Regions from separate parts of the Caballeronia sp. INML3B genome, predicted to be linked through region 2. Evidence: predicted binding sites of a transcription regulator. Region 2 holds the regulator's gene; each other region holds the start of a gene.
The links. The regulator LexA, encoded in region 2, represses DNA repair genes until DNA is damaged. The targets are predictions, from matches to a motif close to ACTGTATNNNNATACAGT.
Positions count from the first base shown of each region.

Region 1: a site for LexA is predicted at 2,252-2,269, ahead of dinB (DNA polymerase IV). Genes of this name have one in related genera too.
Region 3: a site for LexA is predicted at 2,207-2,224, ahead of NCS58_RS10495 (ATP-dependent helicase). Genes of this name have one in related genera too.

Region 1 is NZ_JALQDI010000044.1:8,539-12,687, reverse strand. It holds gene NCS58_RS20370 (ATP-binding protein) at 1-485, shown strand, start outside; gene NCS58_RS20365 (response regulator transcription factor) at 653-1,336, shown strand; gene NCS58_RS20360 (DUF3563 family protein) at 1,363-1,557, opposite strand; gene NCS58_RS20355 (hypothetical protein) at 1,850-2,215, shown strand; gene dinB (DNA polymerase IV) at 2,379-3,557, shown strand; gene NCS58_RS20345 (TauD/TfdA family dioxygenase) at 3,737-4,149, shown strand, end outside.
Region 2 is NZ_JALQDI010000008.1:5,897-10,045, reverse strand. It holds gene cysT (sulfate ABC transporter permease subunit CysT) at 1-724, opposite strand, end outside; gene NCS58_RS07060 (sulfate ABC transporter substrate-binding protein) at 816-1,850, opposite strand; gene lexA (transcriptional repressor LexA) at 2,109-2,786, shown strand; gene NCS58_RS07050 (hypothetical protein) at 2,993-3,319, shown strand; gene NCS58_RS07045 (DUF2939 domain-containing protein) at 3,420-4,019, shown strand; gene NCS58_RS07040 (universal stress protein) at 4,037-4,149, opposite strand, start outside.
Region 3 is NZ_JALQDI010000015.1:289,849-293,997, reverse strand. It holds gene NCS58_RS10515 (MATE family efflux transporter) at 1-562, opposite strand, end outside; gene NCS58_RS10510 (RNA-binding S4 domain-containing protein) at 814-1,035, opposite strand; gene NCS58_RS10505 (hypothetical protein) at 1,330-1,788, shown strand; gene NCS58_RS10500 (hypothetical protein) at 1,849-2,106, shown strand; gene NCS58_RS10495 (ATP-dependent helicase) at 2,257-4,149, shown strand, end outside.

The DNA of each region.
Region 1 (4,149 bases), on a different contig from region 2:
CGCGCGTAGACCTCTCGGAAGTGGTGACGGGCGCCGTCGCCGACGTGCTGCCGATCGCGATCTCGCGCGGCATGGACATCGGCGCGGAGGAAATGGTGAACGCGCACGTGCGCGCGGTCGAGACGGACATCGGGATGGCGGTGAAGAATCTCGTGTCGAACGCGGTGCGCTATACGCCGGATGGCGGCACCATCGACCTGCGCATGCGGCGTGACGGCGACATGGTCTGGATCGACGTGATCGACAACGGCCCGGGCATCGACGAAGCACTGCTGCCGCGCGTGTTCGATCGCTTTTTCCGGGCGAATCCGGACGTGGAGGGCAGCGGGCTAGGCTTGTCCATCGTGAAGGCTATCGCCGCGCGCTACGGCGGCGACGTCACGCTGAGAAACCGCAGCGACGGCCAATCGGGCATCGTCGCTTCAATCAGCTTTCCGGTCGAAGAAGTCAGCGAAAACGTGCCTGCGCCTGTATTCAACACGTAGGGATTTGCGCGCGCTTTTACGACGATTACAATGCATTCGCTGCGCGGCACAAAGCGATCTTCACCGGTCAGTAGAAGAATTAAATAGACCGGTCGTGCGTTTGGATTTTTCGGGCCGCATTCCTAGGCGCGTGGCGCGCGCCATTCTCGCGAGGCGCGGGGTGGAACATGCGAATTCTCCTGATCGAAGACGACGTGCAGATCGGCACGAGCCTCATGCGTGCGCTCAAGGATGCCGACTATGCCGTGGACTGGGTCCGCGACGGCAACGCGGGCCGCGAGGCGATCAACGCCGCCGAATACACCGTCGTGCTGCTCGATCTCGGCTTGCCGGGCGTGACGGGCATCGAGCTGTTGCGACAGGCGCGCACGGGCGGAAACGCGACGCCGGTGCTGATCCTCACCGCGCGCGATGATGTCGACACACGCGTTCAGGGCCTCGATCTCGGCGCCGACGACTATCTGCTCAAGCCCTTCAATATGCCCGAACTCCTTGCGCGCATCCGCGCGGTGCTGCGGCGCAAGGCGGGCTACGCGGTCTCGCGTCTCGGCGACGATTCGATCTGCCTCAATCTCGACCAGCGCACGCTCACCTGCGGCGAGAATTCGGGCGTGCTGTCCGCACGTGAATTCGCGCTGATGCACGCGCTGCTCGAACGTCCCGGCACGATCTTCTCGCGCGACCAACTGGAAGACCGGCTCTATGGCTGGGGCAAGGAAGTGGAGAGCAACGCCGTGGACGTGCTGATCCATTCGGTGCGCAAGAAATTCGGCGCGGGCGTGATCCGCAACGTGCGCGGGCTCGGCTGGACCGTGATGCTCGGGCAGGCGGGCCGCGAGGAAACGAAGTAGCGCGCGTTGCATCGGCGGCGCGGCGCTCAGGGCCGATCGTGATGCCGCCCGAGGGCGCCGCAGAAATACATGCTGTAGTCGTGATCCTGCGTTTCGACCTGACGCATGCGGCGTTCGAGATCGGCGAGATCGCTCGATGATGCGAGATAGGCGTCGCGGGCCTCGTCCGGCGTGTGAATCGAGAAGAGATGGTCGATGGACTGCGAAAGACGTGCAAACATGATGTGCTCCCGTCGTTGAAAAAAGGCCGATATGAGTGGGGCCGACGAAAGCAGGTTATGCCCGGCGAATTAGAAAGGAATGAGAGCGCAATCGCATGCCTTCGATGCGCGATTGCGCCCTTCGCATGACGAAGCGTTCGCCAACGCACCGTGAATCCGATCGCACTGCGGGCAGGCACTGCCGCGCCGCACCATCCCGTGCTATCGTGCTTTTATACGGGTTACATGCGGGTTTCGATACGAAACGCCGTGCGTCATCCGCGTTCGTCGATCGTCTCTCGTGAAGGCCGCCATGAACGATGTGTCTCGTATCCTCAGTGCCCGCGACCGCGTCGAGTTGCTCTGCTGGCTCACGTGCGGCAGTCTCGGCGCGTATTACCTGAATGGCGACTGGCCTGCCGCCTCGTTTCACGTGCAGGCCGCGCATAAATGGCTCGACCGGCATCAGCGCCTCGCGGACTGGCTCACGGTCGCCAAGCTCGCCGCCATTGCACGCGAGATCGCCACGCAGCATTGCGCGCTGCTCGAAGCGGACTGGGCGCGCGACGCCGTCGAGGAAATCCTCGACAGTGAAGACCTCAACTATCAATCGGATGTCGTCCGGCAGGTCTTCGACGATTGCCGCCGCGCACTCGCCGAAAAGCGCACGCCGGAATGACGTGCTCGCGCGCACGGGCAGGCTCTAGCGCGAATTACTGTATGGATGTACAGTAAGCCATTTTTATTGCCTGGCGGCACTGCCTTAGCATGTTCGGTGCGTTCTCCTCTGTCGATTTCGCCTTGAGCGCGTCTCGTTGCGCAGCGACGTTCTGATCGCCGCAATGGACACGCCGTCTCCGACACCCGCGCCGCGCCGCATCGCGCATCTCGACATGGATGCGTTCTTCGCGTCGGTCGAACTCCTGCGTTATCCCGAACTGCGCGGCATGCCCGTCGTGGTCGGCGGCGGCCGCAGCGCCACGCCCGAGACGCTCCCCGACGGCTCGCGCCGCTTCAGGCGCCTGCGCGATTACGCGGGCCGCGGCGTCGTGACCACATCCACTTACGAGGCGCGCAAGTTCGGCGTCTTTTCCGCAATGGGCATGATGAAGGCCGCGCAGCTCGCGCCCGACGCGATCCTTCTGCCGACCGACTTCGAGTCCTATCGCCACTACTCGCGCCTCTTCAAGGCCGCGATCGCGACGTTTACGACGCAGATCGAGAATCGCGGCATCGACGAGATTTATATCGACGTCAGCGATCTGCCTGGCGAGCCGGCCGATATCGGTCAGCGGATGAAGGACGCCGTGCGCGAGGCGACCGGGCTCACGTGCTCGATCTGCATCGCGCCGAACAAGCTGCTCGCAAAGATCGGCTCCGAGCTCGACAAGCCCGACGGCCTCACCATCCTCACGATGGCCGACCTGCCGACGCGCATCTGGCCGCTCGCCGCGCGCAAGGTGAACGGCATCGGCCCGAAGGCGAGCGAAAAACTCGCGGCGCTCGGCATCGTCACTGTGGGCGATATCGCCGCCGCCGATCCCGGGTTCCTGCAGACGCACTTCGGCGGCACGTATGCCGCATGGCTCGCGCGCATCGCGCAGGGACAGGACGAGCGGCCTGTCGTCGTGAGTTCGACACCCAAGTCGATGAGCCGCGAGACCACGTTCGAGCGCGACTTTCATCCGAAGCAGGATCGCGCGACGCTCTCCGCGGAGTTCACGGGCCTGTGCACGCGTGTCGCCGAGGACTTGCAGCGCAAAGGCTATGTCGGGCGCACGGTGGGCATCAAGCTGCGCTTCGACGACTTTCGCACCGTGACGCGCGATCTCACCGTGCCTGTTGCGACCGCTGATCCGGTCGAGATCCGCCGCGCCGCGACCGAATGCCTGAAGCGAATCGTGCTCGATCGCCGCATCCGGTTGCTTGGCGTGCGCGTCAGCGCGCTCGCGGGGCGCGATGAGAGTGGTTTCGCCGAGCCGGTGCAGGTCGAATTACCGTTCGACGCCGCCGGCGACTAAGCGTTTCCCCGTACGGCGCACTCGTCACCCAATGCCTATTAGGCTGATCAATACAGAAGTCTTTCATTGGTTCACCGCTCTGAGCGGGCTTTATCGCAGCGGCGCATAACGAAAGCTCGGATCCTTCGTTGCCGGCTCAATCGACGCGCGTTAGATTGTTCGCTTCCCCGAAGTTATCGATGGTTATCGATTCGACCGTGACGATTCAGACCGCTTTCAATCCCGCTCTCGCTTCCCTTGCCACATCCCGCGAAGCCGCCGATCAACCCATCGAGATTCGCCAGTTCGACGCGCCGCTCGGCGCCGAAGTGATCGGGCTCGATCTGTCGAAGCCGATATCGAAAGCCGATTTCGCGCGCATTCACCGCGCGCACCTGGATCATCACGTGCTCGTGTTTCGCGATCAGCGGATCACGCCCGATGAGCAGGTCGCGTTCAGCAAGCGTTTCGGCCCGTTGCAGATTCACGTGCTGCATCAGTTCGCGCTCGCGGGACATCCGGAAGTGCTGATCGTGTCGAACATCGTCGAGAACGGCAAGCCGATCGGCCTCGGCGATGCAGGCCATTTCTGGCACTCGGATCTCTCGTACAA
Region 2 (4,149 bases):
ACTGTTCGAGCTTCGTGATGATGAGCAGCGACGTGATCTCGGATTTCATCGGCACATTGCCCGCGATGAAGATCACCGAGCCGTACTCGCCGAGTGCGCGCGCGAACGCGAGCGCGAAACCCGTCAGTAGCGCGGGAAAGACCGAAGGCAGCACGACGCGGCGAAACGTCAGCCAGCGCGTCGCGCCAAGGCACGCGGCGGCCTCTTCCTGCTCCCGTTCGAATTCTTCCAGCACGGGCTGAACCGTGCGCACGACGAAAGGCAAGCCGATGAACGTCAGCGCGACGAGCACGCCCAGCGGCGTGAAGGCGACCTTGATGCCGAGCGGCGCGAGATATTGCCCGATCCAGCCGTTGCCCGCATAGACCGCGGCGAGCGAGATGCCCGCGACGGAAGTCGGCAGCGCAAACGGCAGATCGACGATCGCATCGACGATGCGCTTGAACGGAAACGTGTAGCGCACAAGCACCCACGCGACGAGAAAGCCGAACACCGCGTTGATGAGTGCGCCGCCGAGCGCCGCGCTGAACGTGAGCCGATACGACGCGAGCACGCGCGGCGAGGTCACTGCGCGTACGAACTGCGCCCAGTCGAGCGTCGCCGTCTTCGCGAAGGTGGCGGCGAGCGGAATCAGCACCACGAGGCTCAAGTACGCCACCGTGATGCCGAGCGTCAGGCCGAACCCGGGAAGCGCGCTCGGCTTCTTGAATGTGAGGGTCGTCATCCTTGATTGATCCTTTTTTGCGCCGGGGTGAGGCGCGTTGCTGCTTCGGGCGCGCGGCGTCATGGATGCGCCGCGTCGCCCGCTTCTTCTGTTACTGCGGTTGATAGATCGAATCGAACACGCCGCCGTCCGCGAAATGCGTCTTCTGCGCCTTGGTCCAGCCGCCGAACGTGTCGTCGATGGTGTAGAGCTTCAGCTTCGGAAACTGCTTGGTGAGTTCGGCGGGCACCTTGTCCGAGCGCGGCCGATAAAAGTTGCGTGCGGCGATCTGCTGTCCTTCGTCGCTATACAGGTACTTGAGATAGGCATCGGCGAGCTTGCGCGTGCCGTGCTTGTCGACGACCTTGTCGACCACCGCGACCGGCGGTTCCGCGAGGATGCTCACCGTCGGCACGACGATCTCGAACTTGTCGGTGCCGAACTCTTTCACCGAAAGGAACGCTTCGTTTTCCCACGCGATCAGCACGTCGCCCTGGCCGCGCTGCACGAAGCTCGTCGTGGCGCCGCGCGCGCCGGAATCGAGCACGCCGGCATTCTTATAGAGCTTCGTCACGAAATCTTTCGCGGTCTGCTCGTTGCCGCCCGGCTTGTGCTGCGCATACGCCCACGCCGCGAGGTAATTCCAGCGCGCGCCGCCCGAGGTCTTGGGGTTCGGCGTGACGATCGACACGCCGGGCTTCGTCAGATCGTCCCAGTCCTTGATGTGCTTCGGATTGCCTTTGCGCACGAGGAACACGATCGTCGACGTGTACGGCGACGCGTTGTCCGGCAGGCGCTTTTGCCAATCCGCGCCGACGAGTCCCTTGGAGGCGAGCGCATCGATGTCGTAAGCGAGCGCGAGCGTGACGACGTCGGCCTGCAGACCGTCGAGCACCGCGCGAGCCTGTCCGCCCGAGCCGCCGTGCGATTGCTTGAAGGTCACCGTCTCGCCGGTATCGGCCTTCCACTTTTTCGCGAACGCCTGATTGAAGTCCTGATACAGCTCGCGGGTCGGGTCGTATGAGACGTTCAGAAACGACGTCTGCGCGAAGGCCGACGCGGCCATCCCAACGCCCGCCGCCGTCAGCGCCGCCGCCGCGAGCAGGCGCCGCGCGCCTTTGCCCAATCCCAGTCTGATGCTTTGCATTCCCCGTTCTCCGTCTTATCGAATTGACGGAATCAGTCTATCGAGGCGTCTATATGATTAGAAATAATCGTTATTCACTTTTTTATACGTAAAACTGCTAAGAACGATATTCCTGGATGGAAAAAGCGATCGCGGCCGCTAAGCGTGCGCGCGGCAGCCGCAGACGGGCGAACTTAAAGTAAAGCTTGAAAAGCGCGAAATACTGTATAAAAATACAGTCATCTGTCCATCCATACAGTGCACCAAGGGCCCGAGCCAGTGACCAAGACATCAAAACTTACCGCGCGGCAGCAGCAGGTGTTCGAACTGATCCAGCGCGCGATCGACCGCACGGGCTTTCCGCCGACGCGCGCCGAGATTGCGGCGGAACTCGGCTTCAGCTCGGCGAATTCCGCGGAGGAGCACTTGCGGGCGCTGGCGCGCAAGGGCGTGATCGAACTCGCGGCGGGCTCGTCGCGCGGCATCAGGCTGCTCGGCGATGCCTCGCGCTCCGATCGTTCGGAGGACATGCCCCATCAATTCACGCTGCCGCATCAGAGCATCATGCAGCTGTCGCTGCCGCTCGTCGGGCGTGTCGCGGCCGGGAGTCCGATCCTCGCGCAGGAACACATCTCGCAGCATTACGCCTGCGACCCCGCGCTCTTTTCCAGCCGGCCGGACTATCTGCTGAAAGTGCGCGGCCTCTCGATGCGCGACGCCGGCATCCTCGACGGCGACTTGCTGGCCGTGCAGAAGCGCACCGAAGCGAAAGACGGACAGATCGTGGTCGCGCGTCTCGGCGACGACGTGACGGTCAAACGCTGGAAACGCCGTCCGGACGGCGTCGAGCTCATCGCCGAAAACCCGGACTACGAGAATATTTTCGTGCGCTCCGGCAGCAGCGATTTCGCGCTGGAAGGCATCGCGGTCGGGCTGATTCGTTCAGGCGAGTTCTGAGGTCTCCGCGCGACATGGGCGGGAAGCGAAAGTCGGAGGCAAATCATTCGCTCACTTTCGCAACGGGACAAGAAATGTCTCATTGACATCGCAAGATAGCCTCACCAACCGCTTTCGACGTTCAGTCGAGCCGGTTCAAACATAACAAGCATGACGGCCGCCGTGCGCGGTGCGCCGCGGTGCGTCCTATCGTCTGGAGAGTCATCATGGAACGTTTTGCCCGGCTGCTGCCCTTCCGTCAATTCGGCCGCCTGCGCCATCTGCGCGCGCTGATCGCCTGCGGCATGCCGCGCGCCGAAACTACGTCGGATCTCTTCGACGAAATGCCCGCGCTGCCGTCCCAGCAGCCGGCTTTCGCGCGCGTGTCGTTGAACAGCACAGTGCATGCGGAGCCGGAACAGCGCGCGCCGGTGCGTGTCTATCGCGGCCAGTCACGCGTGATTCTGGTAGGCAAGATCGACGAAGTGTCGCGCATGATCGACCGTTGCATCGCGGAGGAAAACGCGGGGCTCACCGGCGGCATCCTCGCCTGAAACGAGGCGCACCGCCCGCAGAATGTGAATTAACGGGATTTATCACGCGCCTGCGAGGTCAATTTCAGATTCACGTTTTGCAGAGAGGCTTCGCCGTCGCATGTCCCGCACTAGCCGCTCCGTCGCCGCCGCAGTCGTCGTCCTGATTCTCGCCGCGGCGCTCGCTTTTATCTATGCGTCGCCTTACATCGCGCTGAACCGCGTAAAACGCGCAGCCGATGCGCGCGATGCGCAGACCGTCAACGAGTACGTCGATTTTCCCGCGCTGCGCGCGAGCCTCAAGGAGCAGGTCGGCGCGCTGCTCACGCGCCGCGTCGATATACAAAAGAGCGGCAATCCGCTCGCGATCATCGGGGCGATGATCGGCGCAGCGCTCGTCGGTCCTCTGGTGGACTCCTATGCGACACCGGACGGCGTCGCGGCGATTCTGAACGGCATTCCGCCGCGCGGCGATCCGGGCGAGCAGCCGCCGCCGGCCGGGAGCGGCTCATCGGCGGCGCACCCGGACGCGCCGGCCCCCGGCGTCACGACCGCGCAGCAGACACCGAAGGTGCCGCCCCAGACCACGGCCGGTTATCGAAGCCTGAACACGTTCGTCGTCACGTATCAGCACGGCGCCGGAGATGCGCGTTACTCGGCGATCTTCCATCGCTACGGCCTCATGACATGGAAGCTCGTCGCGGTCGATCTCAACGGGTGACGCGTCGAACGTCCTCTTCAGGCGCCGGCTTCGGCCTTGACCGGTTTCGCGGCGTAGGCCGCTTCATCTTCGGCCTCCGCCGATTCACCGGCCTGACAGACGGCTACAAGAATGCTGCACTTCACGCGGT
Region 3 (4,149 bases), on a different contig from region 2:
GAAAGCCGTTGACGAAAACTCCGCCGATGGAAATCCACAGGAGCCGGCGCGCCGCGCCGATCGCGGGCAGAAACGCGCGCATCATCCCGACGCCGATGAGACTGCCAGGCGTCCCCCAGCGCAGCACCGCGCAATATTCACCGACGTTCTTCGCGAGCGTCGCCGGTTCGTGGAATGCAAGCAGGATCGGCTCGGCGTAGCTCAGCAGCACGAACGCTGGCACGGCGAGCAGGACGGAAAGCATGAGCCCCGTCCAGTAGATGCCGGGCACCCGATCGTCGGCATTCGCGCCGCGCGCATGCGCGACCGATACGGAAACCGACGTCAGCACGCCCTGCAGCAGCGTCACGACGACGAAAAAGAGATTCGCACCGAGACCGCCGGCGGCGAGCGCGTCGGGGCCAAGCGAGCCGAGCAGGATGGTGTCGGTGACGCCCATCGCCATCTGCGAGAGCTGGGCGATGGCGAGCGGCGCGGCGAGACGCGCCGTGTCGACGGCGTGCCGCGAGAGGCTCGGCGGTCCTTGATGCGCGCGCGCGGCGGGCGTGACTTGCGGTTGCATGGCTGATCGGATGGAAACAAAGGCGGCGCATCAGTCAATGCACTGAGCGTCGCGGACTGGAATGCGGAAGGGCAACAAGCGGAGCGCACTGCGAAACGTGCGCTGACGGGAAAACCGACGCTACAGACCCGGCGCTGAAACCAGAACGAAAGACGACTAGCTTATTGCCTCGCGTGCGGCCTGTCGATGACGTGATCGCTTATGAGCCGGATTTCTCAAGCGCGTGGCGCGTGCACGCAAGCGGCGCGGTGCTACTCGGGCGCGCGCACGTGGATCGTCTGGCCGTCGAGCTTCACCTTCTGGCCCGCGCGGATCTTGCAGGTCTTGCGCAGCTCCACTTTGCCGTCGACGGTGACATCGCCCATCGCGACGCGCGCCTTCGCCGAGCCGCCGCTATCCGCGAGGCCCATCAGCTTGAGCAGATTGTGGAGTTCGACGTACTCGCTCGTGAGGGTGAATTGGAGTGGCGGCATGGGACGGGTGAAGCGGGAAAGGCCTCCATGATAAACCACGAACATGCGTGCGCCGGGCATGCGCCGTGCTGTGCCATCGCGGGACCGGTAATCGGAACGCAAGTGAACGGGTTGGCAAATGTAGCCAGATGAAACCTTCGGTAACAATGACTGGTTTTCGCGAACTTGCCCGATCGTCGCCCGGTCCGACCGTTTGATCGATGCAGCTTCGGTCATCTTTCCAATCGACAAAAGTCGCGCGGTTCGCTCGCCATGATCAGAGCCGCCGACGCCAACTAAAGAGAGGACTAGCTCATGACTCGCGCACGAATCCTTTTGATCGGCTCCGCCATCGCCACGCTCGCCGCTTCGGGCGCTTATGCTCAGACCGCGCCCCAAGCCGCCCCGATGCAGCCTCAGACCGTGCAGCCGATGCAGGCTGCGCCCACGCAGGCGCCCGGCCAGATCGGTAATGCGATGCCCGCACAGGCCCAGCAGCCGATGACGCCGCCGCAGCAGAACGTCGTCGCGCCGGCGCCGACCGATCCGCTGGTCCAGCGCCGCAACGCGAACGCGCAGGCGAACGCCGAGTATCGCGCGTCGAAGAAGGCGTCGAAGGCCGAGTTGAAGGCGCAGAACCAGCAGGCGAAGGCGCAGTACAAGGAAGAAGTGCAGAACGCGAAGATCAATCGCAAGGCGGACAAGGACGCCGCGAAGGCGGAACTGAACGCGACGGAGCCGGGCACGCCGAAGGACACGGGCCTGCAGCACTGAGCGTGACGCGCCGCGAGTCCGCGCGGTGCGGCTCGCGGCATCTACAAAAGGGAGGACATCATGAATCGAAAAATCAATGCGCTACTGGCGGCGCTGATTGCCGGAACGTTCGCGAGCGTGAGTGCGGCATCGTTCGCGCAGACGACGTCCGACGCACCGACCGCCGCCGATCAAAAGGCCGCGAAGGAACAGACGAAGGCCGACAAGAAGGCGGCCGTCGCACAAGCCAAGGCCGACAAGAAGAAGACGGAGGCGCAGTCCGACGCCAACGAAGCCGCCGCCGACGCGAAGCTGAAGAACGCGAAGAAGGCGGAGTAGTACGCGCTTTCCGTACCAATGCGAGCCCGGTTCCCCGCGAACCGGGCTCGCTGCTTTTTGGGGCCAAAACTCCAGTCGAGCCAAAGGCTTGCGTGCGCGGGTTGTATGGATATACAGTGTGCGTCACTCATTTCCGCCCCCTTCTTCCACGTGCTCACGCTTCCCGACACCGCCGACGCCGCGTCCGATTCCACCGCGAAACAGGTCGCCGACTATCTCGCGAAGCTCAACGAGGCGCAGCGTGAAGCTGTCGAATTCGGCGTCGACGAACCGGGGCGCGCGGGCGGGCCGCTGCTCGTGATCGCCGGCGCGGGCTCGGGCAAGACCAACACGCTCGCGCATCGCGTCGCGCATCTGCTGGTGAAGGGCGCCGATCCGCATCGCATTCTGCTGCTCACATTTTCGCGCCGCGCGGCGCTCGAAATGACGCGGCGCGTCTCGCGCATCGCGATAAACGCGCTCGGCAAGAAAAGCGCCATCGCGCAGGGGCTGACGTGGTCGGGCACGTTTCACAGCGTCGGCGCGCGGCTGTTGCGCGATTACGCCGATCTCGTCGGACTCGCGCCGTCTTTTACGATCAACGATCGCGAAGACTCCGCCGATCTCATGAATCTGGTGCGGCACGAGCTTGGCTTGTCGTCGAAGGAGAAGCGCTTTCCCGCGAAATCGACCTGCTTCGCGATCTACTCGCGCGTCGTGAACACGGGCGCGTCGCTCAGCCACGTGCTCGATCAGTCGTATCCATGGTGCCGTGAGTGGGAAGCCGATCTGAAGCGTCTGTTCGCGGCCTACGTCAGCGCGAAACAGGCGCAAAGCGTGCTCGATTACGACGACCTCCTGCTGTACTGGTCGCATCTCGCGGCCGAGCCATCGGTGGCGGCGGATCTCGCGAGCCGTTTCGATCACGTGCTCGTCGACGAATATCAGGACACCAACCGCCTGCAGGCGTCCATCCTGCTCGCGATGAAGCCGGACGGGCGCGGCCTGACCGTCGTCGGCGACGACGCGCAATCCATCTATTCGTTTCGCGGCGCGACCGTGCGCAACATCCTCGATTTTCCGGGCCATTTCGATCCGCCCGCGGCGACCGTCGCGCTCGATCGCAACTATCGCTCGACGCTGCCGATTCTCGAGGCATCGAATGCGGTGATCGGGCTCGCGTCGGAGCGCTATACGAAGAACCTGTGGACCGACAAGGCCTCGGCGCAGAAGCCGCGCGTCGTCTCCGTCGCCGATGAAGCCGCCCAGGCGCGCTATGTCGTCGAGAAAGTGCTCGAGGCGCGCGAGGCGGGCATGAAGCTCAAGGCGCAAGCCGTGCTGTTCCGCGCCGCGCATCACAGTGCGACGCTCGAAATCGAACTCACGCGGCGGAACATTCCCTTCGTGAAGTTCGGCGGACTCAAGTTTCTCGATTCGGTCCACGTGAAGGATGTGCTGGCGGTGCTGCGCTGGGCGGAGAATCCGCGCGACCGCGTCGCGGGCTTTCGGGTCGCGCAGTTGCTGCCGGGCATCGGTCCGGCGATCGCGGGGCGCTTGCTCGACAGCGTTGCGCAAGACGAGGCGCCGGGTGCGATTGCCAGGTTTCAGGCGCCCGCACGCGCCAGCGAAGACTGGCCGCGCTTCGTCGGGCTGATGGCAAAGCTCTGCGGCCGCGAATCCGGCTGGCCGGCGGAGTTCGAAATGATCCGCCGCTGGTATGAGCCGCATCTGGAGCGCAATCACGAGGACGCGGCGATCCGCATCGGCGACGTGCTGCAGATGGAAAGCATCGCGTCGACGTATCCCACGCGCGAGCGCTTTCTCACCGAGCTCACGCTCGATCCGCCCGACGCGACGAGCGACGAATCCGGCGTGCCGATGCTCGACGAAGACTATCTGATTCTCTCGACCATCCACTCGGCGAAGGGCCAGGAATGGCGCAACGTGTTCGTGCTGAACGGCGTGGACGGCTGCATTCCATCCGATCTGGGCACGGGCAGCGAAGAGGAAATCGACGAGGAGCGGCGCCTGCTCTACGTGGCGATGACACGTGCGAAGGAAGAT